3 regions of the Mesorhizobium sp. M0159 genome follow, and region 1 is predicted to be linked to each of the others. Evidence: predicted binding sites of a transcription regulator. Region 1 holds the regulator's gene; each other region holds the start of a gene.
What was found. The regulator PhoB, encoded in region 1, activates phosphate uptake and scavenging genes when phosphate is short. The targets are predictions, from matches to a motif close to TGTCATNNANCTGTCAT.

Region 1 (9,814 bases):
CAGATCACGGGCGCGGAAGGCCGCATAAAGGAAGCCGGCAGTCGAGGATCTCGTCGCGTTCACGGCGTCCGGCGCGGTTTCGACATTGAGCCGGACGAAGACGAGGAACCCGGTAAAGGTCTGCGCGGCACCCGTATCCTTGCCGAACTGCACGAGCCCGCTGGCGTGCTGCTGGTCGTCGGTCATCGCCTTTTCGATCGCCTCGCGCCGCGCCGGCCCGGTGAACATGTCGTAGCCGATGCTGGATTTGTTGGACGGATCCAGCGGTTCGAACAGCACGATGGGCGTACGCCACGGTAAGTTCGTGTCGGGATAGATCGGATGGCTTGCGCCGTGATCGTGCAGGATGTCGCGCTCGACCGCCGCCTCGTTGCCAGTTTTCGCCAGGCGAAGGAAACCGATGCCGCGCAGGCCGGCGAAATTATTCTCGATGTCGAGCGCGTTGAAGAAGGCCTTGAACTCGCCCTGCGAGATACCGCCATTGCGTGCGTCGAACAGCGCCCGGGTCGAACGCAGCAGCGACAGGTCCAGGTCGATGCGGCTTTCGATCCGGTTAAGCGCGTCGTCTGCCGTCGCCTCGAATTTAATGCGGGCCGCCTCCTGGGTGGCAAAATAGGCAAAACCCGCCATCGTCAGGCTGATCAGCGCGACGGCGATAAAAGCGACGGTCGGAAAAAGCTTCTTCAATTGCTGATACGTCCCGTGGACGGTTCGGCATCTTTATGGGCAAGTCCTGACGCCAACACAATGGCGAGGCCAATGCATGGTGACGGCTGGCACATTTTGGCGGCTTGTGATTAGCCGGCTAATTCTCGTTCATGCGGCGATCTTCAGCGCGCCCGGCCCCGGAATGGCGCCGGGTGGGCACTTGCCGAGGATGATCATGCCGAGCACCTCGTCCTGGGTGACGTCGGTTGTGCGCGTCGTTCCGACAACCCGACCGTTCTTCATGACGCAGACACGGTCGGCAAGCTCGAACACGTCGTGAATATCATGGCTGATCAGGAAGATGCCGATGCCGTCGGACTTGAGCTGCCTGACCAGTTCGCCGACCTGCGCCGTCTCTTGCGGCCCGAGTGCCGCCGTCGGCTCGTCCATGATCAGGATGCGAGCATTGAACAGGATGGCGCGGGCGATCGCCACCGACTGCCGCTGGCCGCCCGAAAGCTTTACCACCGGCTCCTTGAAGCGTTGGAAACGCGGATTGAGCCTGCCCATCACCTTGCGCGCCTCGGCCTCCATGGCGACGTCGTCGAGCGTACCCCAGCCGGTCATCAGCTCGCGGCCGAGAAACAGGTTGGCGGCCGCATCGACATTGTCGGCCAGCGCCAGCGTCTGGTAGATCGTCTCGATGCCGTACTTCTTGGCGTCGCGGGGATTGGAGATCGAAGCTTCCTCGCCGTTGACGAAAATCTGGCCCGCATCGCGCTTGTAGGCGCCGGACAGGATTTTTATCAACGTCGATTTGCCGGCACCGTTGTGACCGAGCAAAGCCATCACCTCGCCCGGGAAAAGGTCGACAGAGGCATCGTCGACGGCGCGAATGCCGCCGAAAGCGATGGAGATGTTGCGCATGTCGATCAGCGGCGTGGGAGCGGTTTTGTCTGCCATGCTCGTCCTTCCTCCCTATAGATCCTGCTTGAGCATCAAGTTGTACGAAAACCGGTTTCCACCTTGCGGGATCATGCTCAGACCCGTTTGCGATAGACGGTATCGAGCCACACCGCGACCACCAGCACGGCTCCGACAACGATGCTCTGCAGCGGCGAATCGATGCCGAGCAGCACCATACCGGACTGCAGCGACTGCATCAAAAGCGCGCCGAGCATGGCGCCGAGCACTGTGCCGGAGCCTCCGGCGAGCGACGTGCCGCCGATCACCGCCGCCGCGATGACCAGGAGCTCGTCCAGCGTGCCCAGCGCATTGGTCGACGAGTTCTGCCTGGCTGACGAGATCGCTGCGGCGATCGTCGCCAGCACGCCCATGATCATGAACACCTTCATGGTCACCCAGCGCGTGTTGATACCGGCAAGGTTGGCTGCTTCCGGATTGCCGCCGATGGCGAAGACATAGCGGCCGAAACGGGTACGCTTGGCGATGAAGGTCATGATCAGCCCTACGGCTACAGCCATCAGCACGGGTATGGCGATGCCATGGGCGATGAACAGCCCGCCTTCGGGAACGGTTATATTGTTGGCCGCCGCATATCTGTTCACGATGCCGACCGGCCAAGGATAGGAATTGGCAAGCCATATGGCGCCCATGATGACAAGGCAAGTGACGGCCCCGAGGAACGTCTCGGCCCAGATCGGGCGTAACGGGAAGCGGAACCGCTTGCGCTGCACCCGCCCGTTGAGCAGCATGAACACAACCGCCAGGCACGCGACAATTCCGACGATCCAGCTCCATCGCGCACCGATCGAACCCGTCGGTCCGCCGCCCATCAGCTGGAAAGTGGCATCCAGCGGCGCAATCGTCTGCCCACTGGCGACCCACCATGCGGCACCCCGCCAGACCAGAAGGCCGCCCAGCGTCACGATGAAGGCCGGCACCTCGAGATAAGCGATGATGTATCCCTGGAACGCTCCGATCAGAAGGCCAAGCGCGAGGCCGATGGCCAGCGCCAGGATCCAGATCCAGGGGTTGCCTAATTGCAGACCGACCATTCGCACCAGGAAATGCACCTGCGCAAAACCCATGACCACGCCGATCAGGCCTTCGGCGGAGCCGACCGACAGGTCGATATTGCGCATGACGATAACCAGCACCATTCCGGCGGCCATTATGGCCACGGCCGAAGTCTGCACCGACAGGTTCCAGAGATTGCGTGGCGTCAGGAAGGTCCGGCTGTCGAAGTCGAACGGATTGACGCCGAGCCGTACGCTAGAAATGACATGCAGGCCGACCCAGATGACCAGCAGCGCGCCGACCATGCCGAGCATGCGCGTGTCGAGTTCGGTTGCCTTGAGAAATCGGGCAACAATGCCGAGTTCGGATTCCCGTGCCCGGTCTGTCGTGCTGTCGACCGGCGTGTTGGACGTCGTGTCGGTCATGATGTTTCTCCCGCCGGGTTGCCGTCTGCCGCGGATGCCGGAAGCAGCCTAGAAGTTATCCGCCGGAAGCGGAAAAACAACTCTTGTTGGAAAAACGCCGCGGCGAGCGGCCGCGGCGTTCGGACTTTTCGGAAACGTCGGCTCAGTTGCAGACTGCAACAGTGCCAGCCGTCACCCCGGCGCAGACCTCTTCTTTCTTGATCCAGCCGGCGTCGATGACGACGTTGAGGTTGTCCTTGGTGATGGCGACCGGGGTCAGGAACAGCGACTTGACGGTATTGCCGCCGGGCGTGGTGAAATCCTTCACGCCGGCAATGTCGGTCATCTGCTTGCCGTCGGCCAGTTGCGAGGCGATCTCGGCGGCATTCTTGCCGAGCTCGCGCGCATCCTTCCACACCGACACGGTCTGTGTGCCGAGCGCGATGCGGTTCAGCGCGGCGTGGTCGCCGTCCTGGCCCGAAACCGGAACCGATCCGGCCAGCCCTTGCGCCGTCAGCGCGGCGACGACGCCGCCGGCAGTGCCGTCATTAGCGGCGACCACGGCATCGACCTTGTTGTCGTTGGCGGTCAGGAACTGTTCCATGTTCTTCTGAGCGTTGGCCGGCAGCCAGCCGTCCGTATAGGCCTCGCCGACATTCTTGATCTTGCCGCCGTCAATGGCCTCCTTCAGCACCTCCATCGAACCGGCAAACAGGAAATCGGCATTCGGATCGGAACCCGAACCCTTGATGAAGACGTAGTTGCCTTCCGGCTTCACCTTGAAGACTTCGCGGGCCTGCATGCGGCCGACTTCCTTGTTGTCGAAGGTCAGATAGAACACGTCCTTGTTCTCGATCAGCCGGTCATAGCCGACGACCGGGATGCCTTCGTCCAGTGCCTTCTGCACGGCCGGCCCGATGGCCGAGGCGTCCTGCGCCAGGATGATCAGTGCGCTGGCGCCCTGCGAGATCAGGCTCTCGACGTCGGTGAGCTGCTTGCCGGGGTTGGACTGTGCGTCGGCGGAAATATACTTGTCGCCTGCGGCCTCAATGGCCGCCTTCATTGCGGCCTCGTCGGTCTTCCAGCGCTCTTCCTGGAAGTTCGACCAGGAAACGCCGATGACCTTGTCTTTAGCCTGCGCCACCGACGCCAGCGCCAGCGTCATGGCGACACCCGCCAGAATGGCGGTCGTGAATTTCTTCATCATATCCTCCCTGCGCCGCGTACGGCGTGACCAATTGGCTCAAAGACCAGCTTAGAAGCTCTAATTTTTTCGAGCCTCGAAAAAATACTGGCCCGATCTCCGGCTGCTGTCAACATCGATTCTGATGGATTTTGATGACTCTGCGAGTTTTTTCGAGCGTCGGAATAAACGATGACAGCGCCACCTGCATCTGACACTATTTGCCTGCGTCCGACACTATTTGTCGGACATTACCGACGGCTTCCGGTTCATGAGCGGCCGCGGCAACCGGGAGGAAAGCAAAACAATGTCGGTCGGAATCCGCCATGACGATTTGCGCCGGCGCAACCGGGCGATGGTGATCTCGGCGGTGCGCCGGGCCGGCCAGCCATCGCGTACTGAGATCGCAGCTACCACCGGCCTCAGTCATTCGACCATATCGGCGATCTCTTCTGACCTGATACGGGAAGGCATCCTCGCCGAGAGCAAGGCAAGTGAGCCCGTTTCGTTGAAACGCGGTCGTCCGCAGGTCGGCCTCGCCCTCAACCCGGAAGCGGCGGCGGTGTTGACCGTGGTGTTGTCGCTGAATTTCCTGTCGGCCGCTATTATCGACTATACGGGACAGGTGGTCGCCGAGGAACAGCGCCGGCTGGACACGCTGACCATGCCGCGCGACGAGCTGATCCGTGAATGCATGACCATCGTCCGGCGCCGGCTGCAGGATCCAGACCTTGACGTCCGCAGTGTCGCCCGCATCGCCCTGGCGATTCAGGGCATTACCGACTCCCCTGCACGCGCCATGCTGTGGTCGCCGATCACGCCGCAGACCGACATCGCCTTTGCCGACATGCTGGAGGACGAATTCGGCATCCCGGCAACGGTGGAGAACGACTGCAACATGATGGCGGTGGCTTTGCGCTGGCGCAATCCGGATCGCTATCGCGACGACTTCATCGCCATCCTGCTTTCGCATGGCATCGGCATGGGGCTGGTGCTGAAGGGCGAACTGTTCACCGGGACGCATTCCTCGGGCGGCGAATTTGGCCACATGATCCATCGTCCGGGCGGCGCGCTCTGCCGTTGCGGGCGGCGCGGCTGCATCGAGGCCTATGCCGGCAACTACGCCATCTGGCGCAACGCCAGGCAGATGAGCGAAGACAGCGAGCCGGTCGCCGACGTCAGCGACGCCGACATGCGAGCACTGGCGGCCCGGGCGCGCGAGAAAGATGGGCCGGAACGCGAGGCCTACCGCAAGGCCGGCGAAGCGCTGGGTTTCGGTCTCGGCTCGCTGTTCGCGCTGATCGATCCGGCACCGGTCGCGATGGTCGGCGCCAGTGCCGCCGCCTTCGATCTGATCGAGCCGGCCATGCGGAAGGCAATCGCCCAGACCGCCGGCGGCCAGCATTCAGGCTCGATCTCCTTCGATACAGAGCCGAACGAATTGCCGCTGATCCGCGAAGGCTGCGCGATGCGGGCGTTAAGCTTCGTCGACCAGGAGATTTTCGCGCCGGGCGCGCAAATGAGGCCCAGCGTCAGAAAGAACGTAGCCTGACCAGGCGGGTCAATCTTCCCTGATCGCATAGCCGGCACCGCGGATGGTGCGGATGACATCCGGCATCCGGCCGTTGTTGACGGCTTTGCGCAGCCGCCCGACATGCACGTCGACGGTGCGTTCGTCGATGTAGATTGTCTCGCCCCAGACATTATCGAGTAACTGGCTGCGCGAGAAGACACGGCCCGGATGCCGCATCATGAACTCGAGCAGCCGGAATTCGGTCGGCCCGAGCCTGATTTCGCTCTTCTTGCGATAGACCCTGTGCGATTCGCGATCGAGCACGATGTCGCCTACCTTCAGCACGCTGGACAGCACTTCCGGCTTGGCGCGCCGCAGCAGCGCCTTGACCCTGGCCATGAATTCCGGTGTCGAAAACGGTTTGACCAGATAGTCGTCGGCGCCGGTCGAAAGACCGCGCACCCGGTCGCTCTCCTCGCCGCGCGCGGTCAGCATGATGATCGGCAGCCGCTCGGTTTCGGGGCGCACCCGCAACCGACGACAGAGCTCGATGCCGGAAACCGCTGGTATCATCCAGTCGAGCACCAAAAGGTCGGGCACATTCTCCTGCAAACGGATCTCGGCTTCGTCGCCGCGTGTCACCACCTCGACCTGGTAGCCTTCGGATTCGAGATTGTAGCGGAGCAGCACACCCAACGGCTCCTCGTCCTCCACCACCATTATGCGTGGTGCGATCATCGGCTGGGCACCCCCATCATGTCACCGGTGCGGACATTGTCGTTTCGTCCTGCTTCGGACGATTGACCGGCAATTGCTCGCCGGTCAGCACATAATACGCATTTTCGGCGATGTTGGTGACATGGTCGCCGATCCGCTCCAGATTCTTGGCGCAGAACAGCAGGTGCGTGCAAGCGGTGATGTTGCGCGGATCTTCCATCATGTAGGTCAAGAGCTCGCGGAACACGGACGTGTATTTGACGTCGATGCGCTCGTCGGCGGCACGCAGCTTGGCCAACGCGGCCGCATCGCCTGCAGCATATTCCTCGATGACACCCTGCACCTGGATGAGAACCAGCTGCGCCATCGCGTCGATGGAATGCGACAGGTCCCGCGGCGTGGCGCTGAGGCCGACCGCACTCACGCGCTTGGCGATATTCTTGGCAAGATCGCCGATGCGTTCGAGGTCGCCCGCCATGCGGATCGCTCCGACCACATGGCGAAGATCGTGGGCCATCGGCTGGCGTTTGGCGATCAGGGTTATGGCGCGGTCGTCCAGTTCGCGTTGACGCGCATCCATGATGGCGTCGTCGGAAACGACGCGTTGCGCCAGCACGTTGTCGGAATTCAACAGGGCCTTGGTCGCCCCGCCGACCATCGAACCGGCGAGGTCGGCCATGTCGCGGATCAGCTTGCTGATCTGCTCGAGATCCTCGTCGAAAGAAGCGACTGTGTGTTCGCCCATGGTCCTGTCCTCATATGCATGATCGGAACGGCTCAGCCGAAGCGGCCAGTGATGTAGTCCTGCGTGCGCTTCTCGCGGGGCGACGTGAAGATCTTCTCGGTCCGGTCGAACTCGACCAGTTCACCCAGATACATGAAGGCGGTCTGGCGCGACACGCGCGCCGCCTGCTGCATGTTGTGGGTGACGATGACGATCGTGTAGTCGGCTTGCAATTCGTCGATCAGTTCCTCGATCTTGGCAGTCGACAGCGGGTCGAGGGCCGAAGCCGGTTCGTCGAGCAGAATGACTTCCGGCTTCACGGCCACGGTGCGGGCGATACAGAGCCGCTGCTGCTGGCCGCCAGATAGGCTCAAGCCGCTGGCGTTGAGCTTGTCCTTGACCTCGCTCCACAGCGCGGCGCGCTTCAACGCCTGTTCGACGCGGCCGTCCATCTCGGACTTGCCGAGGTTCTCGTAGAGCCTGACGCCGAAGGCGATGTTCTCGTAGATCGACATCGGGAACGGCGTCGGCTTCTGGAACACCATGCCGATCTTGGTCCTGAGGAGGTTGAGATCCTGCGACCGGTCGAGAATGTTCTTGCCGTCGAGCAGCACCTGGCCCTCGGCCATCTGTTTTGGGTAGAGCTCATAGATGCGGTTGAACACACGCAGCAGCGTCGATTTCCCGCAGCCCGAAGGGCCGATGAAGGCCGTGACACTGCGCTCAGGCAGCGACAGGCTGATGTCCTTCAGCGCCTTGCTCTGGCCGTAGTAGAAGTTGAGATTCTTGACCTCGATCTTCGTCTTCTCGGCGACCGTTTCGGCCATCGTCATGTCTGGGGACAACATCTGTGTCATCTGTCCTCTCTGCGTCCGGTAAGGCTGCGGGCGAGGATGCTCAAGCCCAGAACCGTCAGGGTGATTATGAGTGCGCCGGTCCACGCCAGTTGCTGCCATTCCTCGTAAGGGCTGAGAGCGAACTGGAAGATGGTCACCGGCAGGCTGGCCATCGGCGCGTTGATATTGCTGCTCCAGAACTGGTTGTTGAGCGCGGTGAAGAGCAGCGGCGCCGTCTCGCCGGAAATGCGTGCTATCGCCAGCAATATGCCGGTGACGATGCCGGACAATGCGGCGCGGTAGGCGACCGAACGGATCACCACCCAGCGTGGCGCGCCGATCGCGGCACCGGCTTCACGCAACGCGTTCGGCACCAGGTTGAGCATGTCTTCAGTGGTGCGCACGACCACCGGAATGACCAGGATGGCAAGCGCAACGGCGCCGGCAATGGCCGAGAAATGTCCCATTGGCCGCACCATCAGCTCATAGACAAACAAGCCGATGATGATCGACGGCGCCGACAACAGGATGTCGTTGATGAAGCGGACGACGGTGGTGATGCGCGAAAAGCGTCCATACTCGGCCATGTAGGTTCCCGCCAGCACGCCGATCGGCGTGCCGACGACAACGGCGATGATCGTCATCAGCAGGCTGCCCGCGATGGCATTGAGCAGGCCGCCGGCCTCGCCCGGTGGTGGCGTCATCTCGGTGAAGACCGCGAGCGAAAGCCCGGCTGTGCCCTTATAGACCAGTGCGCCGAGAATGAGCGCCAGCCAGGCAAGCCCGATGCCGGCGGCGACGACGCAAAGCGCCATCATCACCGAATTCCTGGCTTTGCGGCGGCTGTGGAGCGATGAGGATGTCGACATCGGTCAGGCTCCCGTACGGGCGTCGATCCGCATCAGCATATAGCGGGCGGCGGCAAGGATCAGGAAGGTGATGGCGAAGAGGATCAGGCCGAGCGCCACCAGCGAGGAGGTGTAGAGGTCGCCGTCGGCCTCGGTGAATTCATTGGCGATGGTCGCCGAGATCGTCGTGCCCGGTGCGAACAGGGAGGCACTGATGCGATGCGCGTTGCCGATGACGAAGGTCACTGCCATGGTTTCGCCGAGTGCCCGGCCGAGGCCAAGCATGACGCCGCCCATGATGCCGATGCGGGTATAGGGAATGACCACGCGCCGGGTCACTTCCCAGGTCGTGCAACCGATGCCGTAGGCCGATTCCTTCAGCACCGCCGGCACCGTATCGAAGACGTCTTTGGTGATCGAGGTGATGAAGGGCAGCACCATGATGGCAAGGATCAGCGCCGAGGTCAGAAGGCCGATGCCGTAAGGAGGGCCAGCGAAAAGGCTGGATAGTCCCGGCACGCCGTGGAAGACGTTGATGATGAAGGGCTGTATCGCCGTCTGCAGGAACGGCGCGAACACGAACAGGCCCCAGATGCCGTAGATGATCGAAGGAATGCCGGCCAACAGCTCGACCGCTATGCCGATCGGGCGCCTGAGCGGGCGCGGGCAGAGCTCGGTGAGAAAGACTGCAATGCCGATGCCGATCGGAACCGCGATCAGTATGGCGATGGCCGCCGTGACCAGGGTGCCGTAGATCGGCGCCAGTGCGCCAAATTTTTCAGTGACCGGATTCCAGCTTTCAGTCGTCAGGAAGGAGAAACCGAAGGACGACAGCGCCTGCCACGAGCCGGCAAACAGCGAGATCGCGACACCGCCGAGGATGACCAGCACAAGAATTGCGGAAGCGCGGGTGAGTCCGCGGAATATGGCATCTGTGAGCGCGAAGCGCCGCACCGTAGCT
Region 2 (9,814 bases), on a different contig from region 1:
ATCGGAGCCGGTTTGCCGAGGTAGTAGCCTTGCCCGATCTCGCAAGCCTCGGCGTCCAGGAACTGCAATTCACCCGGCGTCTCGATACCTTCTGCCAGAACCGGTAGGCCGAGACCGCGTCCAAGCCCCAGCACGGCGCGAACGATCGCCGCGAACTGGGCGTTCTTGTCGACCGATTTGATGAACGACCCGTCGATCTTGATCTTGTCGAAGGGAAAGGCGCTGAGGTTGGACAGCGAAGAATAGCCGGTGCCAAAATCGTCCATCGCCACATGCACGCCAAGCGCCTTGACCTGCCTCAAGGTTGCCAGCGCGCGCGGCATGTCCTTCACCAGGGCCGTTTCGGTGATCTCCAGTTCGAGCCTGCCGGGGGCCAGGCCGGATCTCGTCAATGCGTCGTGCACCTTGCGGCTGAAGTTCGGATTGTGAAGTTGCACGGCGGAGACGTTGACGGCGACCATCAGCGGGTTTGTCCAGCGAGCAGCATCGTTACAAGCCGTCGTCAGCACCCAGTCGCCTATCTGCGCGATAGCGCCACTGTCCTCGGCCACGGGGATGAAAACGGCCGGAGAAATGTCACCCCGCTCAGGGTGCTGCCAACGGACCAGGGCTTCGAAGCCGATCATCCTGCCGCCGCGGATCTCCTTCTGCGGCTGATAGACGAGGTGGAACTCCTTGCGGGCGATCGCCTGGCGCAATTCATGCTCCATCACGCGCTTGTCGCGGGCCGCGGTGCCCATGGCTATCTCGAAAAACCGATAAGTGTCCCTGCCTTCGGTTTTGGCGCGATGGAGTGCCGTGTCGGCATGGCTGATCAGGCCGGCCTGGTCTTCGGCATCCAGCGGAAAGAAGGCGATGCCGATGCTGGCCGAGACGAGGCCGGAGCCGACCGAAACCCTGTTTTCCTCCCGGATCGCCGCCAGCAAGTCCTCGGCTATCCGGCCTGCGGCCAGGGGGTCGGGGAGGTTCGGAGCTATGATGGCAAATTCATCGCCGCCGAGACGCGCGAGCATCTGTCCGTGGCGCGGGATGCCGGAAATGCAGTGCGCCAGCTTCTGCAGCATAGCATCGCCGGCCCCGTGGCCATAGAGGTCGTTGACTTGCTTGAACCGGTCAAGGTCAAGCAGCAGGAGCGCCAGATGTCCATCCTTGCCGCCACGATCCATCGAGGCGAATTCTGCTTCCAGCCGGGAAGAAAAGCTCCGCCGATTGGCAAGCCCGGTAAGCGGATCGAAATGCGCGAGGCGGAGGATCTCTTGTTCTGCCTTCTTGCGCTCACGGATGTCGCGAACGGCAAGCACCGTATGAGGCCTGCCGCAGTAGGTTATTTTCCTGGCGATCAGCTCGACAGGAATTCTCGCCCCGTCGCTGCCTCTTAACTTCGCTTCCTGCGCCTGTTCGCCGAAGCCGGACATATCGGCTGCGCTCTGTCCGTCGAAAAGCTCGCCGAATTGCATCGTGTTCAGGGTGGCTGTCGCTGTTCCGGTCAGCTTCGCCATACTGTCATTGGCGCTGACAATGCGGGTGCCATCGCAAACGATCAGACCTTCCACCGCCGCATTGGCGAGATCGTGCATGCGATCGGCCTCGAGCTTCTGGCGGCGAAAGCGCAGGTCGATCCATAGCGCGGCACCCGATAGCACAAGGATTATCAGGCTGGCGACCGCTGCGGCAAAGGCTTGGGAAATGGGCTCGATGGAATGTTCGGATATTTCAATCGAGGAGTCCGGAATGATCGACACCGCGGCCATCGCGATGAAATGCAAGCTGCAAATCGCCAGCGTCAAAAGCGCGGCGCCGCCGAAAGTCGCGAGCGCTGACGGACGGCGCAAGACGACAAGGAGCGCCAGTGCCGCGAGGGTCACGCCGGCCAGAAGCGATATCGCGACAAGGAGCAGGTTCCATACGACCCAGCCTTCGACCTCGAAAGCTGCCATGCCGATGTAGTGCATCGTCGCGATGGCGCCGCCCAGAATGGCGCCACCGACGAGGAAATGGTCGATGCCGCGGCGCAAGGTGGCGACCCACATCCCAAGCGCGGTCATGATAACGGCGGCGGCAAGCGAAAAGGCGGATAATCCCGGATTGTATGCGTTCGGGATTCCCGGCGTAAACGCGGTCATGGCGATGAAATGCGTCGCCCATATGCCGAACCCGGTCGAGGCCGCGGCGATCATCAGCCAGACAAGCCGGTTTCGCTCGGTCGATCGGCCGACATGCTTAAGGAGATTAACCGCTGAGAAGCAAGAAATTCCACAGACGAGTGCGGCGAGCGCAACCAGTCTCGGATCGTGCTGACTTACAATACAATTATAGACCGTCAGCATCCTGGTTCACTCGGTCTGCCAAAACTAACAGGGGAGGTGTGACTGATTAGCTCTTGGAGATTTTAACGAATGGTTAACCCGCGGGCCATGAGGCGGGTCTTTTCGGGGGAAAACCGACGCGCCGCTGCGCCGAAAAGACGGTGATGTGATTTCTGGCGCCCGGTTTCGGTAGCGAGTGCACTTTAGGAAGGAATGATGTTCATTGATCCGCAATAAAACCGTTGTCCGATTGTCATCAGCGCCACATATTGGCTTTGCGGAAGTGCCCCTTTCGCCAATGACAAACGGGAGATGAAACATGAAGTTCTTCGGCTTTGCGGCCGGTATCGCCGCGACCGTGACCCTGCTTTCCACCACCTCCGCCTTCGCCGTCACGCAGATCAGCTGGTGGCACGCCATGACCGGCGCCAACGCCGAGGTCGTCGCCAAGATCTCCAAGGATTTCAACGCCAGCCAGAGCGACTATGAGCTCGTTCCGGTGTTCAAGGGCACCTATCCGGAGACGCTGAATGCCGGCATCGCTGCCTTTCGTGCCGGGCAAGCGCCCGATATCCTCCAGGTGTTCGACGTCGGCACCGGCGTGATGATGGCGGCCGAGGGTGCGATAAAGCCGGTGGCCGATGTGATGACCGGCGCCGGGATGACTTTCGACAAGAGCCAGTATCTGCCCGGCATCGTCGGCTATTATTCGAAGCCGGACGGCACCATGCTATCGTTCCCCTACAACTCTTCCTCGCCGATCCTCTACTACAACAAGGACATCTTCCAGAAGGCAGGCCTCGACGTGAACAATCCGCCCAAGACGTGGAACGAGGTGTGGGAAGCTGCCAAGAAGATCAAGACGAGCGGCGCCGCCCCTTGCGGCTATACCTCGACCTGGCTGACCTGGATCCACCTGGAGAATTTCGCGGCGTGGAATGACGTGCCTTGGGCCACCCAGCAGAATGGCCTGGCCGGCGGTGATGTCGAACTCAAGATCAATGCGCCGATTTTCGTCAACCACTTCCAGGCGCTCGCTGACCTGGCCAAGGACGGCACATTTAAATATGGCGGGCGCACCTCCGAAGCCAAGCAGATATTCCTCGCCGGCGAATGCGGCATCTTCACCGAATCGTCGGGCGGCCTCGGCGATATCGTCAAGTCCGGCATGAACTATGGCATCGGCCAGCTTCCTTACGACAGTGACGCCAAGAGTGCCCCGCAGAACACGACGCCGGGCGGTGCCAGCCTGTGGGTGTTCGGCAACAAGTCGGACGAGGAATACAAGGGCGTCGCGGCCTTCTTTGCCTATCTGTCCAAGACCGATGTGCAGGAATATCTGCACCAGAAGTCGGGATACCTGCCTGTGACGCTCGCCGCATACGAGGCGACCAAGAAATCAGGCTTCTATGACAAAAACCCCGGCCGCGAGACACCCATCCTGCAGATGACAGGCAAGGCGCCGACCGACAACTCGAAGGGCGTGCGCCTGCCGAATCTGCCGCAGGTGCGTGATATCCAGAATGAGGAGTTGGAGAAGATGCTGGCTGGCCAGCAAACCGCTCAGCAGGCGCTCGACAATGCCGTCGCGCGCGGCAACGTCGCGATCAAGGAAGCGCTGGAGAACTGACGGGATCATCTCGGTTAGTCGGTTGGAATATCGCCCACGCGGGCTCGCGTGGGCGACACCTGGATAGCGAGGGAAATCAGCCTGTCTCCACGCGTCGTCTTTCCCAACAAGATCCTGCCCTACCTGCTGGTGGCGCCACAACTCGCCATCACCCTGGTTTTCTTCTACTGGCCGGCCGGTCAGGCGCTTTGCCAGTCGATGCTCAGGCAAGACCCGTTCGGGCTGAAGAGCAGGTTCGTCTGGTTTGCCAATTTCCGGAAGGTGCTGGCCGATCCGGCCTACCTCAACTCGATCAAGGTCACAGTAGTGTTCTCTCTTGCGACCGCGATCGTTGCCATGGTTGTGGCCCTGCTGCTCGCGGTCATGGCCGAGAAGGCCGTGCGCGGCAAAGGCCTCTACCGCACACTGTTGATATGGCCTTACGCCGTGGCGCCGGCGATTGCCGGCATGCTTTGGCTTTTCCTGTTCAATCCCTCGATCGGCTCGTTGGCCTATTTGCTGAGAAGCCTCGGCATCGTATGGGACCCGCTGCTCAACGGCACCCACGCCATGATCCTGCTGGTGTCGGCTGCTGCCTGGAAGCAGATCAGCTACAACTTCCTGTTCTTCGTCGCCGGCCTGCAGGCGGTGCCGAAAACGCTGATCGAAGCGGCGGCCATGGACGGCGCCGGCGAAACCAAGCGCTTCTGGACCATCGTCTTCCCGCTGCTTGCGCCGACAACCTTTTTCCTGCTGGTCGTCAACACCGTCTATGCCCTGTTCGACACGTTCGGCATCGTTCATGCCGTCACTGGCGGCGGGCCGGGCAAGACGACCGAGACGCTGGTCTACAAGGTCTACAATGACGGCTTCGTCAATCTGATCCTGGGCGATTCGGCGGCGCAGTCGGTCATCCTGATGGCCATCGTCATTGCGCTCACAGCGATCCAGTTCCGCTATGTGGAACGCAAAGTCCATTACGGCTGAGGGCAGCGATGATCGGCCAGTCCCCGTTCCGCACCTTCATCGCCCATGCCGTGCTCATCCTCGGCATATTGATCGTGGCTTTTCCGATCTACTACACCTTCGTTGCCTCGACGCACACGCTGCAAACGATCCTCAGGCCGCCCCTGCCGCTCTTGCCCGGCGGCCAGCTATGGAACAATTACAGCGAGGCGCTGTTCGGCGGCATCGGTCGTATCGGCGGGGTCAGCGTCGGCAGGCTGCTCCTCAACACCACGATCATGGCGCTCGGCGTTGCGGTGGGAAAGATCTTCATCTCGATCCTGTCGGCCTACGCGATCGTGTTCTTTCGCTTTCCGCTGCGCATGACCTTCTTCTGGCTGATCTTCATCACCTTGATGCTTCCAGTCGAGGTGCGCATCCTGCCGACCTACAAGGTGATGGTCGATCTCGGCATGATCGACACCTATGCCGGCCTGATCGTCCCGCTGATCGCCTCGGCCACCGCAACGCTGCTGTTTCGCCAGTTTTTCATGACCATACCGGGCGAATTGGTCGAGGCGGCGCGTGTCGACGGTGCCGGGCCATGGCGCTTCTTTTTCGATATTCTGGTGCCGCTGTCGCGGACAAACATCGCCGCGCTGTTCGTGATCCTCTTCATCTATGGCTGGACGCAGTATCTTTGGCCGCTGCTCGTCACCAACAGCAACGACATGAACACCATCGTCATCGCGCTGAGAAAGATGGTTTCCTTCGCCGATGCCGACACCCAATGGCACCTGGTGATGGTCACGGCAATGCTGGCCATCGTGCCGCCGATCCTGGTGGTCGTGCTGATGCAACGCTGGTTCGTGCGCGGTCTGGTCGAATCCGAAAAGTGAGAAGCTGATGGCGACCGTGGATCTGAAGGATGTCAGGAAAATCTATCCCAGCGGCGTCGAGGCCGTGAAGGGCGTTTCCATCGCCATTCCCGACAAGGAGCTTTGCGTGCTGGTCGGCCCCTCCGGCTGCGGCAAGTCTACGCTGCTGAGGATGATCGCCGGGCTGGAGACGATTTCTGCCGGTACAGTCGCCATCGACGGCAAGGTGGTCAACGCCATTGGCCCGACCGAGCGCGACATCGCCATGGTGTTCCAGAACTACGCGCTCTACCCACATATGAAGGTCTATGACAACATGGCCTATGGCCTGCGCAACCGCGGCACGCCGAATGACGAGATCGACAGCAGGGTACGCTCGACTGCCAAGGTGCTGGAGCTTTCGGCGCTGCTCGACCGGCGCCCGCGCGAGCTTTCCGGCGGTCAGCGCCAGCGCGTCGCCATGGGTCGCGCCATCGTACGCAACCCGAAGGTCTTCCTGTTCGACGAACCGCTGTCCAACCTCGATGCGAAATTGCGCGGGCAGATGCGCATCGAGATCAAGAATCTGCAGCGCTCGCTTGGCGTCACCTCGGTTTATGTCACGCACGACCAGCTTGAGGCGATGACGCTGGCCGACATCCTCGTCGTCATGAACGCCGGCCTGGTCGAGCAGACCGGCGCGCCGCTTGATGTGTACGAGAAACCGGCCTCGACCTTCGTCGCTTCGTTCATAGGCGCACCGCCGATGAATCTGCTGGCGCTCACAGGGGCCTCCCCAAGCTCGGTATTGGCGGACGGTACTGTGATTGGCTTGGCGCCTCGACAGGGCAAGGCAGTGACACTAGGCTTTCGTCCGGAGGACGCCGACATCACCTTCGCGGCAGAGGCGCCGGCCGGCGCGCTCGCGCTGCCGGCAACAGTGGAAGCGGTCGAACCGGTCGGTGCCGAAAGCTTTCTCCATTGCGTGGCAGCCGGCAGCCGCATCGTGGTGCGCGTCTCAGGCCGCGCCAGCGCCAAGCCAGGCGACCAATTGCGCGTCGTGGCTAGGTCCGAAAAGCTGCATTGGTTCGATCAGGCGGGCAAACGGGTCGATTGAAGTCGGCCTTGCGCAAAACCGTTCAGGCAAACACATGCGCCTTGCCCGACACGGTCAGCCGGACGATCTCGCCGATCGCCGGCGCGTCCATGCCCGGCTTGCGCAGGATCAACGGCGTATTGCCGATGGCGGCGGCGTCGGGCGGATCGGGGCTGTTCAACAGACGCACCGCGATGGTGCACATCGAGCCGGCGAACTCCGATTCCGTCACCTCGCCGAACAGCATGTCCGGCGTGCCGGACATGCCTTCACGCGATGTGCGTTTCAGCAACACCTGCTCCGGCCGCAGCATGATGCGAGCGACGTCGCGCCGCTCCGAGCTGTCGACAGCGATGCGGCCGAGCGGCGAGATGGCGAAGCCATCGGCGATCCTTGCCGGCAGGACGATGGCGTCGCCAAGGAACTCGGCGACCATCCTGTCCTTCGGCTTGAAATAGAGCTCGCGCGGCGTGCCGACCTGCGAGAATTTGCCGTCGCGCATCACCGCGACCTGGCTGGCGAATGACAGCGCCTCGGCCTGGTCGTGGGTGACCAGGATGGTGGTGATGCCGGCGGTTTCAAGGAGCTCGGCCACGGCCTTGCGCATCGAGGCGCGCAGGCCGGTGTCGAGCGCCGAGAACGGCTCGTCGAGCAGCATCAGCCGCGGCTTCATGGCCATGGCGCGGGCGAGCGCGACGCGCTGCTGCTGGCCACCGGACAGTTCGTGCGGACGGCGCTTCAGGATACCTTTGTCCAGCCCGACGACATAGGCGAGCTCGGCGATGCGCTCACTGCGCTTTTCCTCGTGACGCCCCATGCCGAAGCCGATATTGGCGGCGATGCTCAGATGCGGGAATAGAGCGCCGTCCTGCGCCACCAGCCCGATGCCGCGGCGATGCGCCGGCACGGCCGTGTCGCCATCGGCCAGCACCTCGCCATCAAGCACGATGCGGCCCTGGTCCGGCGCCTCGAAGCCGGCGATCAGCCGCAGCAAGGTGGTCTTGCCGCAACCGGACGGCCCGACGACAGCCGTACGGCTGCCGCTGGCCACGCTGAGGTCGACGCCGGCAAGTGCTGCGACCGGCCCGTAGTGCTTGTGGATGCCGCTCAGCTCGAGAAAGCTCATCGCCCGGCCATCCGCTTCGACTGGACGTAGAGCAACCAGGTCAAAGGCAGCGACATCGCCACCATGATCAGGGCATAAGGCGCCGCCGACGCATAGTCGATCTCGCCGCTATAGGACCAGAACGCCATGGCCAGCGTGCGGGTGCCGTTGGGCGCCAGCATCTGGGTTGCGGTCAATTCGTTCATGATACCCAGCGCGACCAACGCCATGCCGGCTGCGGCGCCCGGCGCCGACAGGCGGATGGTCGTCGACCACAGCGCCTTGAGCGGCGACCGGCCGAGGCTGGAGGCGGCGCGTTCGAGCTCGACCGGCGCCTGTGCGATCGACGCCCTGAGGCTAATCAGGGCGCGCGGCAGGAACATCAGCGCATAGGCGACCAGGATGGTGAACAGGGTCTGGTAGAGCGGCATGGCGATACGCACGGCGATGGTGACCAGCGCCAGGGCGATGACAACGCCGGGCAACGCGCCGACGATATAGTTGCAGCCCTCCAGGACGCGTTGCAGCCGCCCCGGCGCGCGGATCGAAATCCACGCCATCGGCATTGCCGCGACGGTGGCGAGCAGCGCGCCGGCAATTGCTAGGAACAGCGTTTGGCCAAGCGCCAGGCCGATCTCGTCGAGCCGCCAGACATCGGCGCCGCCGGCCATGAGCCAGCGGCCGATAGTGGCGAACGGCACGCCGAGCGCCAGCAGCGTGGTAATGGCAGGCAGCAGCAGGCAAGGAATGGTGGCGCGCCCAAGGCCCGTGCGCTGCTGCTGGCGCGCAGCACCCGAACCGACGCGGGCATAGCGCTCCTCGCCGCGCACCAGCACCTCCAGCCCGAGCAGCACAAGGCAGCAGGTCACCAGCACGCCGGCCAGCATGTTGGCGGCGGGACCGTTGAAGGTCGACTGGAACTGGTCGACGATCGCGGTGGTGAAGGTGTCGAAGCGGATGAAGACATAGAGCCCGTATTCGGCCAGGAGATGCAGGCCGACCAGCAGGGAGCCGCCGCAAATGGCGAGCCGGAGCTGCGGCAGCACGACACGCCTGAACACACGCCACGGGCCGAGACCAAGGGCTGCCGCTGCATCCTCGAGAGCGGGATCGAGCCGGCGCAATGCCGCCGCCACCGGCAGATAAAGGAAGGGGAAATAGGCGATGACCGACACAAGCACGCCGGCCCACAGGCCGTGCAGTCTGGGCACCATGGTGACCCAGGCGTAACTGTGGACGAACGCCGGAATGGCGAGCGGCGCCACCGACAGCCAGGCCCATAGGCGGGCACCCGGCAGATCGCTGCGCTCGGTCAGCCAGGCCAGCATGACCGACAGCACGATCGAGATCGGCACCGCCAACACCACCAGCAGGCTGGTGTTGACCAGAAGTTCGCCGACGCGCGGCCTGAACACCAGCGCCGCCACCGTTTCCCAGCCGGTCTGCACCGCCACCCAGACGATGAAGGCAAGCGGCAGCAGCGCGAAAAGCGAGACAAAGACGGCAGCCAACGCAATCCATGAGACCGACCAACGACGTGCCCGCACGGCCGTGGCGTCGGCCGGCAAGCCTGGGCGTGCGAGATCGATCGCGGATTGCATCAGATCAGACGTTGCGCCAGCTCCGCCCGGAGGCGGAAACGATCGGCGGCGGATAATCTCGCGGGTAGCTTGTGGTCATAGGCAAATGCCATCTTGAAAACAGAGCGCTCCTGTGGAAAGCGAATTCCCACAGGAGCGCAGTCGGTTGCCCTTTTAGGACGAACGCCGGCTAAAGCAAGCCGGCCGCCGTCATCAGGTCGGTCACCTTTTTCGAGTTCAGCGTCGTCGGGTCGACTTTCGGCGCCTGCAGATCGGCCAGCGGCACCAGCTTCGGATTGGACTCGGCGCCCTTGCC
Region 3 (9,814 bases), on a different contig from region 1:
TCACCGAGCAGCCCATGGATTTCGCCGGCGCCGACCGAAAAGGACACATCGCTCAGCGCCCGCACGGCCGGAAACACCTTGGAAATGCCCTCGAATTGCAGCCGGGAGATGACTGACATTGCTTCGGTTCTCCAGGCAAGGTGCCGACCCAAGGCCGGCACCTGCCGGCCCTGCTCTACTGGCCCGCTGCCGCGTCCTCGAGCAGCGCCTTGCGCACGGCGTCGCCGGCGCCAGAGTAGCGGTCGGCATTGTCCTTGGTGATCAGCGCCTGCGGCGTGGCGACGACGCGCGGCAGCTTCTGCCCGGCCACCAGTCGCAGCGCCGATTCCAGCGCCACCTCGCCGGTCAGCACCGGGAACGAATCGACGGTGCCGGTCAGCTCGCCGGCGCGGATCGAGGCATAGGCGTCGGAGATGCCGTCGGTGCCGAACACGGCGACCTTGTCCTGCAGCCCGGCAGCCTTGACCGCCTCGACGATGCCCAGCGCCATGCCGTCATTGTTGGCATAGAAGCCGATCAGGTCGGGGTGCTGCTGCAGGATGTTGGTGGCAGCGTCGTAGGAGGTCTGGCGATCCCAGTTGCCGGGGACGCTGGCGACGACCTCGAACTTGCCGGCCTCGGTGACCGTGGTCTTGAAACCGTCGGTACGCTGGACGGCGGCGTAGACGCCGGCCTGGCCTTCGACGATGGCGACCTTGCCGCCGTCCGGCCGATTCTTGATGAACCATTTGGCGACGCGCACGCCGTTGTCGCGCTGGACATTGCCGACATAGTGCTCGGCCTGCGGGATGACCGCGTCGTTGACGTTGACCACCGGCACATTGGCGGCCTTGGCCTGTTCCATGATCGGCTGCAGGTTGGAGTCGGTCTGCGGCGAAACGAGCAGCACGTTGTAGCCTTGCGTGACCAGGCCTTCGGCGATGGTGAGCTGGCCGAGCTGGTCGCCCTCGCTCTGCGCCGCCTGGTAGACCACGGGCACGCCGGTGCGGTCGCCGAACGATTTGTAGCCCTCTCCCAGCGAACGCCAGTATTCGTTGGTCAGCGTCTTGGAGACCGCACCCGCCTTGGTGCCCTCGGGCAGCTTGGGGAAAGCCCCGAACTTGGCCTCGACCTGCGACCAGTCGATGCGATCCTTCTCGGTGTCGGAATTGAGCGGCGCGAGGTCCGCGGAAAACGACGAGCCTATAGACAGCGCCATCAGGGCAGCGGTGGCGGTGGCAAGCAGAAATTTCATGGTCTTTCCTCCCTGGTTGAAAACGGCGATGGCGCCGGAGCTTCAGCTGTCCGGCCCGAGCATGGCTTCCTGGATGATGGCCTGCGAGGCGACCGCGTCCTGACGGTCGACGGCAGTGGACAGGCGATTGTCCTTTTCCAGCCGATCGACGACGCGCAGCATGCGCTTGACAGTCGCGATGTTGACTTCGCATTCGTGGACCGGGTCGAGCCCGGTCATGTCGGGGAACGTGTCGAAGTAGATGGCGCCGGCATAGCCGTCTCGACGGATCTGCCTGAGCAGCTCGATCGTCTGCAGCGTATGCACGGCCCCGACCATCAAGCCGTCGTCGCGCTTGGCGTAGCCGTCGTTGAGATGCACGCCGAGCAGCTTGCTGTGTCGCGCCACCAGCGCAGCGGCGAAAGCCGGCTGCTCGTCGGCGTAGAGCACATGGGCGAAATCGAGCGTCACGCCGAGATTGGGCAGGCCGATCTCGCGGATCGCCAGCAACGTCGTCGCCGCATCGGGCATCAGGCTGTAAGAGCGCGGCTCGTTGGGTTTGTATTCAAGGCTGATCTGGCAATCGGGGTCATGCGCCGCAACTTCACGAATTCCATCGATTTCGTGTTGCCAGAGCGTCGCATAATCGGCCTGGAAAGCATAATCGAAGCCATCCTGCCCGAGCCACAGCGTCATCAGGCCGGCGCCCGCCTCGCGGATGGCGTCGATGCCGGCCTTGGTCAGGTCGATGGCTTCGCGGCGAACGGAAGGATCTGGATTGGTGAAGGCACCGAGCTTGAAAGCCGGATTGGAGTAGTAGCGCATGGCGAAACCATTGATGGAAAGCCCGATGTCGCTGAGTTTGCGCGCCATTTCCGTAGGTTTTTCGCCGACATGGTCGGGGAAGTTGAGGTCGAGATCGGTCAACTCCGCAACCTTCGCCGCACGTGCCGCCATCTGCAGCATGGACGGTTTGCCGACAAGATCGGGCCACTCGGACTGTGGCCGCGAGGCAAAGGAATTGAGGCGGGTGGCGAAACGACAGGCAGTCATCGGGGACCTTTCATTGTCATAACTTTACATAATAACGATTATTTGTAAAGTTGTTAATTGCTCGCTCGGCGACGACGAGTTCGCCATACCCAGGCCAGTTGCAACCACGGGGGACAAGCAAGCGCGGCACTGTCACGCAAGTATCATGTTCGCGTCCTAGATCGCTTCTCCGAAGGCTTTCGCGGCATCCTTGATGCGACGCGGCGCTTTTTCGGGCCCCGGCAGCTTTGTCACAAAGAGGATTTCCATGAAAAACCTGCACCGAACCGCGTCCCTCGCCGTCGCGCTGGCGATGTTCACCGCCTTGACCCCGGCCTTGGCTGAAAACGCCGCAACCGTCGGCGGCGTCAGCTTCGTCAACAAGGGCATGGTCGGTGTCGGCCGCATCCCGGCCAGCCAGAAGGACAAGTTCGGCGAGACGTTTGGCTCCGGCTCAGGCATGTCGATCGACGCTGCCGGCTGGACGCATGGCGCCGATGGCTACAAGGGCTCGTTATGGCTGTTGCCGGACCGCGGCTACAATGTCGTCGGTACCACCGATTACCGCCCGCGCCTCAACACGATCGCCCTCGAGTTCGCCCCGATCGCGCCGGGTGCAGTGCCGGCCACCGGCCAGGAACAATCGGGCCTCAAGGCGACGCTTGCCGACACCATGCTTTTGACCGACGACAAGGGCGCCGACGCAACCGGCCTCGATCCGCTCAACGGCGTGCGTGCCGCGACCGACGACATGCCGATCCTGCCCGAAGCCAACGGCAAGCTCGCGCTCGATAACGAAGCGATCGCACGGCTGCCCGACGGCACGATGTTCATCTCGGACGAATACGGTCCGAACATCTACCGCTTCTCCGCCGATGGGCGTCTGATGTCGGCAACGCAGCCGCCGGCGGCGCTTGTCCCGATGCGTCACGGGACGCCAAACTTTGCTTCCAACAATCCGGGACTTGGCGCGGCAGACCCAGATCCGAAGGATCCCGAAACCGGCCGTCAGAACAACCAGGGCCTCGAAGGCATGGCGCTGACGCCGGACGGGAAGTTCCTGATTGCCGTGCTGCAGTCGGCCCCAAGGCAGGATGGCGGCGATTCCGCCTCGACGCGTCAGAACACGCGCGCGCTGGTCTACGATGCCTCGGATCCCGGCCAGCTCAAGCTCGCGCATGAATATGTCGTGCCGCTGCCGGTGTTCACCGATGCCAAGGGCAAAACCAAGATCGCCGCGCAGAGCGAAATCGTGGCGCTGTCGGACAAGACCTTCCTGATGCTGGCGCGCGACAGCGGCAATGGCCAGGGGCTGAAGGGCGACACCTCGCTCCACCGCGAGATCAGCGTCGTCGATGTGTCTGCGGCAACCGATGTCGCCGGCACAGAATTCGACAAGGACAAGCCGCTGGCGCCCAAGGGTGAGCTCGATCCATCGGTGACGCCGGCCAAGCTGACGCCGTTCATCGACATCAACGACAAGAGCGAGCTCGGCCGCTTCGGGCTGCACAATGGTGCGCCCAACGACCGCAACAACCTTTCGGAGAAGTGGGAGGCGATGTCGGTGGTGAGCGTCCTCGATCCAACACTGCCCGACGACTATTTCCTGTTCGTCGCCAATGACAATGACTTCCTCACGCAGGACGGCTTCCAGGTAGGCGCGGCCTACAAGGCCGAGGATGGCGCCGATGTCGACACCATGTTCCTGGTCTATCAGGTCACGCTCCCAGGCCTCGCCAAGAAGTAGCGGCACCCATACAGGCGGACGCGCGGAACGCGTCCGCCTGAGCTGGCGCGATTGAGCGGTCGTGCCCTTCAGTTGCGGCTCGCCCGCGCAAGGACGGTGTCCTGGTGCGTTGCAAAACCTGCGACTGACGATCCAGTCGAAGGCACTTACCTCAACATCTCCGCGTCCTTTGGCACGCCGGCATCGATCGGCTCGGCCGTCCTGTTCGACACGGCGGCGATCTTCCCGGCGGCCGACAGGTTCGGGCGCACGAAGACCGGCGCGACGCCGTCGACGCGGCTGTAGAGGTCGATAATGTCCTGATTCATGAAGCGCACACAGCCGGACGAAGCGTTCTTCCCAATGGAATCCCACTCCGGTGTGCCGTGCAGCCGATACATCGTGTCCTTGCCGTCGCGGAAGAGATACAGCGCGCGGGCGCCAAGCGGGCTCTGCGGGCCGGGCGGCATGCCGTCCTTGTATTTCGCCAGTTCCGGCCGGCGTTGGATCATTTCCGGCGGCGGCGTCCAGACCGGCCACTTCTTCCTAGCCTGAACCACGGCGCTGCCGGTCCATCCGAAACCGGCCTTGCCGAGGCTGACGCCATAGCGAATTGCCTTGCCGCCGCCGCTCACCAGATAGAGGAAGTGCTCGGAGATATCGACGACGATCGTGCCTGGTTTTTCTCCGGTCGGATCGGACACGATTTGGCGAACGAATTTCGGATCGATCTTGGCTACCGGGATTGCCGGCAGTTGATAGCCCTCATCGACGCGCGCGGCATACATGCTTGCGGCATCGCCGAAAGCCGGATCGCTTGGCGCCGCGGTCACTGGCGGCGCTGCCACGTCCGTCGTGGTGCACGCCGAAAGAGCCACGGAGGCCGCGCCCAGAGCGGATGCACCAAGAAACGCGCGCCGGTTCAGGCGCTCAAAAAACAACGGAATATCGGACATGAGCCCCCCGGCTTGCCCTGAGATCCAGGAAATGCGGTCCCACGCGTCCGTGATCAATATCCGATTCCGGAAGCTTTGAGAACATGCTTAGATCAAGGCACGCCAGGCGGAATTTGCAGCGCCGCATCGACCCGTTCCGTTAAATCGGCAATCATTGCGGACCGGACTCAAGACAAGCCTTCGCCGAGTTGCCTGCCATGGATGACAACATGCCCGCGCGCCGGCGGACCGGCGACCTCACCAGTGGGCCTATCCCGCGCACCCTTCTACTGTTTGCCCTGCCGGTGCTCGGCTCCAATGTGCTGCAGTCGCTCAACGGCTCGATAAATGCCGTGTGGGTCGGCCGTTTCCTCGGTGAAGCGGCGCTGACCGCCACGTCCAATGCCAACCTTGTGCTGTTTCTCATCCTCGGCACCGTCTTCGGCATCGGCATGGCGGCGACCATCCTGGTCGCGCAATCCGTCGGCGCCCGCGATCTGCCCGAAGCCCGGCGCATCGTCGGCACCAGCGCCACCTTCTTCTTCCTCGTCTCGGTGGTGTTCGCGGTCTGCGGCTGGATCTGGGTCGATGCGATCCTCGATGCGCTCGGCACGCCGGCCGATGCGTTGCCGCTGGCGCGCTCCTATCTGCGCATCATCTTCCTCGCCGTGCCGATGATGAACCTGCTGTCCTTCGTCATGACGGTGCTGCGCGGCGCCGGCGATTCGCGCACGCCTTTCCTGTTCATGGCGCTGGCCGTCGTGCTCGACGTCGTTTTGAACCCGTTGCTCATCCTCGGCATCGGCCCGTTCCCCGAACTCGGCATCGCCGGCTCGGCCACCTCGACGCTGATCGGCCAGACGGTAAGCGTGGTTGCCATCCTGATCGTGCTTTATGCGCGCAAGCACCCGCTGCGGCTGGCCGGCGCTAATCTCGCTCTGCTGCGGCCGGACCCGGCGCTGCTGCGCATTGTCGTCTTCAAGGGCGTGCCGATGGGCCTGCAGATGATCGTCGTTTCGGCTGCGGCGCTGACGGTGATGGGCATGGTCAACTCGTACGGCTCGCAGGTTGCAGCTGCCTACGGCATAGCCGCACAGCTCTGGACCTATATCCAAATGCCGGCGCTCGCCATCGGCGCCGCGGTGTCGTCCATGGCGGCGCAAAATGTCGGCGCCAGGCGCTGGGACCGGATTGGACGCATCGCCACCTCCGGCGTCGGCTTCAACCTTGTGCTCACCGGCATGCTCGTCGCGCTGCTGTTCGTATTCGATCGCGCGGTGCTCAGCCTCTTCCTTGGCAGCGACAGTGCAGCAATCGAGATCGCCACTCACATCAACAAGATCGCATCGTGGTCCTTCATCCTGTTCGGCATCACCATCGTGCTCTTCGCCACCGTGCGTGCCACCGGCGCGGTGATGCCGCCGCTGATCATCCTGGTGATCTCGGTGCTGCTGGTGCGCACCAGCTTCGCCTATTTCTTCCGAAGCGTGATCGGCGAGGAAGCTCTGTGGTGGAGCTTTCCGGCTGGCTCTATAACCTCGCTCGTGCTGGCCGCGGCCTATTATCGCTTCGGCCGCTGGCGCAGCCTGCACATGATCGAGAGCCGGCCGGCTGCCGGCGAACCGCCGGATACCGGCCTCGGCGTACCGCGCCAGCGCGCGCATCTTTCGCCCGAGACACCGAACGGCTGAAAGGTCGGCTCAGCGCGCGTATTTCGCGCCAAACCCGAGAGCGACCAGGGAAAAGACGACAATCATGCCGGCAAAGGCCAGGCTTGCCACGGTCGCACCTGCCACCGTCGACAGAACGCCGATGCCGATGACCGGCAGCGCGTTGCCGCAAAAACAGCAGATGAAGAAGGCCGAGACGACTTCGGCGCGCCGGTCCGCCGGCGCGATCTCGTTCACCACTTGCAAGCCGCCGCGATAGCCGAGCGCTGCCGCCACGCCGCACAAGGCGGTCCCGGCAATCATTATGGCCATCGAGGCGAAGACCTGCGCCGCAACAATCAGCGCGACGGTTGGGATCATCAGCGCGAGCGCCGCGAACATCGCGGCTCGGCTCGAAAGACGTGCTGTCGCTACAATGGTGGCGGCCGTCACGATTGCCAATTCAAAGAACAGAGCGCCGGCTTCGGCATGGTTGGTTACCTGCAGTTGCTGCGCCAAAATGCTCGGTGCGAGTGCTGCATAAAAGCCGACCAGCGCCATTGCGCCAAAGCCGGTCACCGCCGGCGCAACGAAACTTGCGCGGATGTCCTCGGGCACGGAAAGCCGCGGTCGCATCGAAACGTCAGCCAGTTTCCCTGGCCGCGAAACGGTTTCCCGCGTGCGCCAGACCAGCAGGGTTACAGTCGCGAGCATCGCCAGGTAGACGACGAATGTCAGCCTGAGCGGCCAGGGCGCGTATTCGGCGAGCAACCCGGCCCCCAGCGCACCGAGGCCGAGGCCGAGAAATTGGTGCTGGTGGCAATCGTCGCCGCCTGTGACTTGTCATCGGTCGGGAGCAATTCGGCGAGCCAGGCGGTGCCGGTGCCCGCGCCGACGCCGATTCCCAGTCCGCTCAGAATTCGGGCGATGTCGAGCCAGGCGACATTTTCGGCGAACAGGAAAACCACCGCGCTGACGACGGCCACCGCTATCCCGGCCAATGCCATTGGACGGCGCCCGATGACATCGGACACACGCCCCAACATCAGCAGCGCCGCCAGATTGCCGATGACATAGACGGCGTAGACCAGCGTCAAAGTGATCTGCGAGAAGCCGAAGAGCTGCTTGTAGATGATGTAAAGCGGCGTCAGCGCCGTGCTGCCGGCGAAAAGAGCCGCAATCATGGCGGCCACGGCGGCCGCTGCAGCGCGGCCGCCGAGTTCGTAATCGCGCGTCATGACTTGAGCGTGAGCGGTCATTTTTCGACCTTTGATAGCGTGATATTCGGGACCTGACACTCTAACGCCGTTTTCGCGTCAGCCGTTCCCCTCCCCCTTCTTGCTCCTGACAACTTGGCTTGCTCCTGACAACTTGGGCAGCTTTTGCCGATAGCGCCGAGTGATATCCTCTTCTAACGTCAGAGGATTGTCAGGGGAGATTCATGGGCAAGGGACGAGTCGAGGCATTCACCGATGGCGTGGTCGCCATCATCATCACCATCATGGTGCTGGAATTGAAGGTGCCGCATGGCGAGGATTTTTCCGCGCTGGCACCACTCTGGCCGATCTTCCTCAGCTATGTGCTGTCCTTCATCAATGTCGGCATCTACTGGAACAATTTGCACAACATGTTCCATACCGTGCAGCGGGTCGACGGCCGCGTGCTGTGGGCGAACCTCAACCTGCTGTTCTGGCTATCGCTGATGCCGGCGACGACAGCCTTCATGGGTGAGAACCATTTCGCGCCGGTGCCGGTTGCCGTCTATGGCGTCGACCTGGCGCTCTGCGCCATCGGCTTCAACATCCTCACCATGGCCCTGCATCGACTGCACGGCAACGAGACTCTCTTCGCCAGGGCGTTGGGCAATGACCTCAAGGGAAAGATCTCGCTGGTCCTCTATCTTTCCGCCATCGCGCTGACCTTCGTCAATCACTGGATCGGTGTCTCGATCTATGTCCTGGTGGCGATGATCTGGTTCGTGCCGGACAGGCGCTTCGAGCGGCTGATCGAGAAATAGGCCCCGTCTAGCCTCGCATTGCTTTCAGCTTTTCCGCTACCGAAGCGGCAAGGTCGGCGTAGCGCTCCTCCAGCCGCTCGGCCGCCTTGATCACTGAAAAATCATGGCCGAATTTTTCCAGCGCCATGCGCAGCTTTTCGACGAATTCGGCCTGTTTTTCGAGCGCCGAAAACAGCGTCATAACTTGCGCTTCGCTGATGTCGGGATTGGCGAGCATTTGTGGCACCTCGCGGCTCATCTGGTCGCCGGTGGCGGTCTGTTCTTTCAGGATCTCGATCCAGTCGGTCAATCGTCAGGTCTCCTTTTTCGATATCAGCATGCGCAGCGCCCGCCGATGCGGTCAACCCGAAGATGCCGGTACCGGCTTGCGCGAGCCTCTTTCCGCGCTAAGTTCGCCGCGGCCAGAACAGGAGAAAATCATGACCACCGACGCCGAGATCCAGACCGCCCTGCCCGCACTTGCCTCCGGCAATGTCGCCGTCATCACCGGCGCGGCCAGCGGCATCGGCCTTGCCGCGGCCAAACGGCTGGCGGCGATGGGCATGAACATCGTGTTGGTCGATATTGGCGGCGCACGCCTCGATGAGGCCCGACGCGCCGTCGCCGCCATCGCCGGCGACAGCGCCGTACTTGCCGTCGCCACCGATGTCTCGAAGGCCGACGAACTCGACCGGCTGGCCGAAAGGACATTCGGCGCCTTCGGCGACGTATCGCTGCTGATGAACAATGCCGGCGTCGGCAACAATCCCGGCAAGCCGTGGGAGAACCGCGACGCCTGGAAACGGCTGCTGGATATCAATTTCTGGGGCGTCGTCCATGGCGTCGAGGCCTTTGCGCCGCGCATGCTGGCGGCGGGAAAGCCGGGCCTGATCGTCAACACCGGCTCCAAGCAAGGCATCACCACGCCGCCCGGCAACCTCGCCTACAACGTTTCCAAGGCGGGCGTGAAGACCTATACCGAAGGCCTGGCGCACGCGCTGCGCAACGAGCCGGGCGCCAGTGTCGCGGCGCATCTGCTTATCCCCGGGTTCACTTTTACCGGCCTGACCGAAGGTGCGACCGAAAAGCCGGCCGGCGCCTGGACCGGCGAGCAGGTCATCGACTTCATGCTGGCCTCGCTACTGCGTGGCGATTTCTACATCCTGTGTCCCGATAACGAGGCGACCCGGTCCATGGACGAAAAGCGCATGGGCTGGGCGATTGGCGACCTCATCGAGAACCGCCCTGCCCTGTCGCGCTGGC

Region 2: the regulator PhoB is predicted to act here: its motif matches at 2,547-2,563, upstream of ugpB (sn-glycerol-3-phosphate ABC transporter substrate-binding protein UgpB).
Region 3: the regulator PhoB is predicted to act here: its motif matches at 2,397-2,413, upstream of NKJ32_RS13285 (esterase-like activity of phytase family protein).

The regions. Positions count from the first base shown of each region.
Region 1 is NZ_JAMYTF010000054.1:11,968-21,781, forward strand. It holds gene NKJ32_RS30250 (CHASE domain-containing protein) at 1-687, opposite strand, end outside; gene NKJ32_RS30255 (ATP-binding cassette domain-containing protein) at 817-1,611, opposite strand; gene NKJ32_RS30260 (sugar ABC transporter permease) at 1,689-3,053, opposite strand; gene xylF (D-xylose ABC transporter substrate-binding protein) at 3,196-4,236, opposite strand; gene NKJ32_RS30270 (ROK family protein) at 4,523-5,767, shown strand; gene phoB (phosphate regulon transcriptional regulator PhoB) at 5,777-6,466, opposite strand; gene phoU (phosphate signaling complex protein PhoU) at 6,483-7,190, opposite strand; gene pstB (phosphate ABC transporter ATP-binding protein PstB) at 7,223-8,026, opposite strand; gene pstA (phosphate ABC transporter permease PstA) at 8,023-8,874, opposite strand; gene pstC (phosphate ABC transporter permease subunit PstC) at 8,878-9,814, opposite strand, start outside.
Region 2 is NZ_JAMYTF010000009.1:62,311-72,124, reverse strand. It holds gene NKJ32_RS12360 (bifunctional diguanylate cyclase/phosphodiesterase) at 1-2,327, opposite strand, end outside; gene ugpB (sn-glycerol-3-phosphate ABC transporter substrate-binding protein UgpB) at 2,626-3,936, shown strand; gene ugpA (sn-glycerol-3-phosphate ABC transporter permease UgpA) at 4,018-4,902, shown strand; gene ugpE (sn-glycerol-3-phosphate ABC transporter permease UgpE) at 4,911-5,759, shown strand; gene ugpC (sn-glycerol-3-phosphate ABC transporter ATP-binding protein UgpC) at 5,767-6,834, shown strand; gene NKJ32_RS12335 (ABC transporter ATP-binding protein) at 6,857-7,939, opposite strand; gene NKJ32_RS12330 (ABC transporter permease) at 7,936-9,519, opposite strand; gene NKJ32_RS12325 (iron ABC transporter substrate-binding protein) at 9,689-9,814, opposite strand, start outside.
Region 3 is NZ_JAMYTF010000010.1:72,156-81,969, forward strand. It holds gene NKJ32_RS13270 (sugar ABC transporter ATP-binding protein) at 1-119, opposite strand, end outside; gene NKJ32_RS13275 (sugar ABC transporter substrate-binding protein) at 176-1,234, opposite strand; gene NKJ32_RS13280 (TIM barrel protein) at 1,277-2,266, opposite strand; gene NKJ32_RS13285 (esterase-like activity of phytase family protein) at 2,514-3,992, shown strand; gene NKJ32_RS13290 (L,D-transpeptidase) at 4,139-4,927, opposite strand; gene NKJ32_RS13295 (MATE family efflux transporter) at 5,125-6,597, shown strand; partial or broken gene NKJ32_RS13300 (MFS transporter) at 6,607-7,814, opposite strand; gene NKJ32_RS13305 (TMEM175 family protein) at 7,997-8,572, shown strand; gene NKJ32_RS13310 (hypothetical protein) at 8,580-8,861, opposite strand; gene NKJ32_RS13315 (SDR family NAD(P)-dependent oxidoreductase) at 8,992-9,814, shown strand, end outside.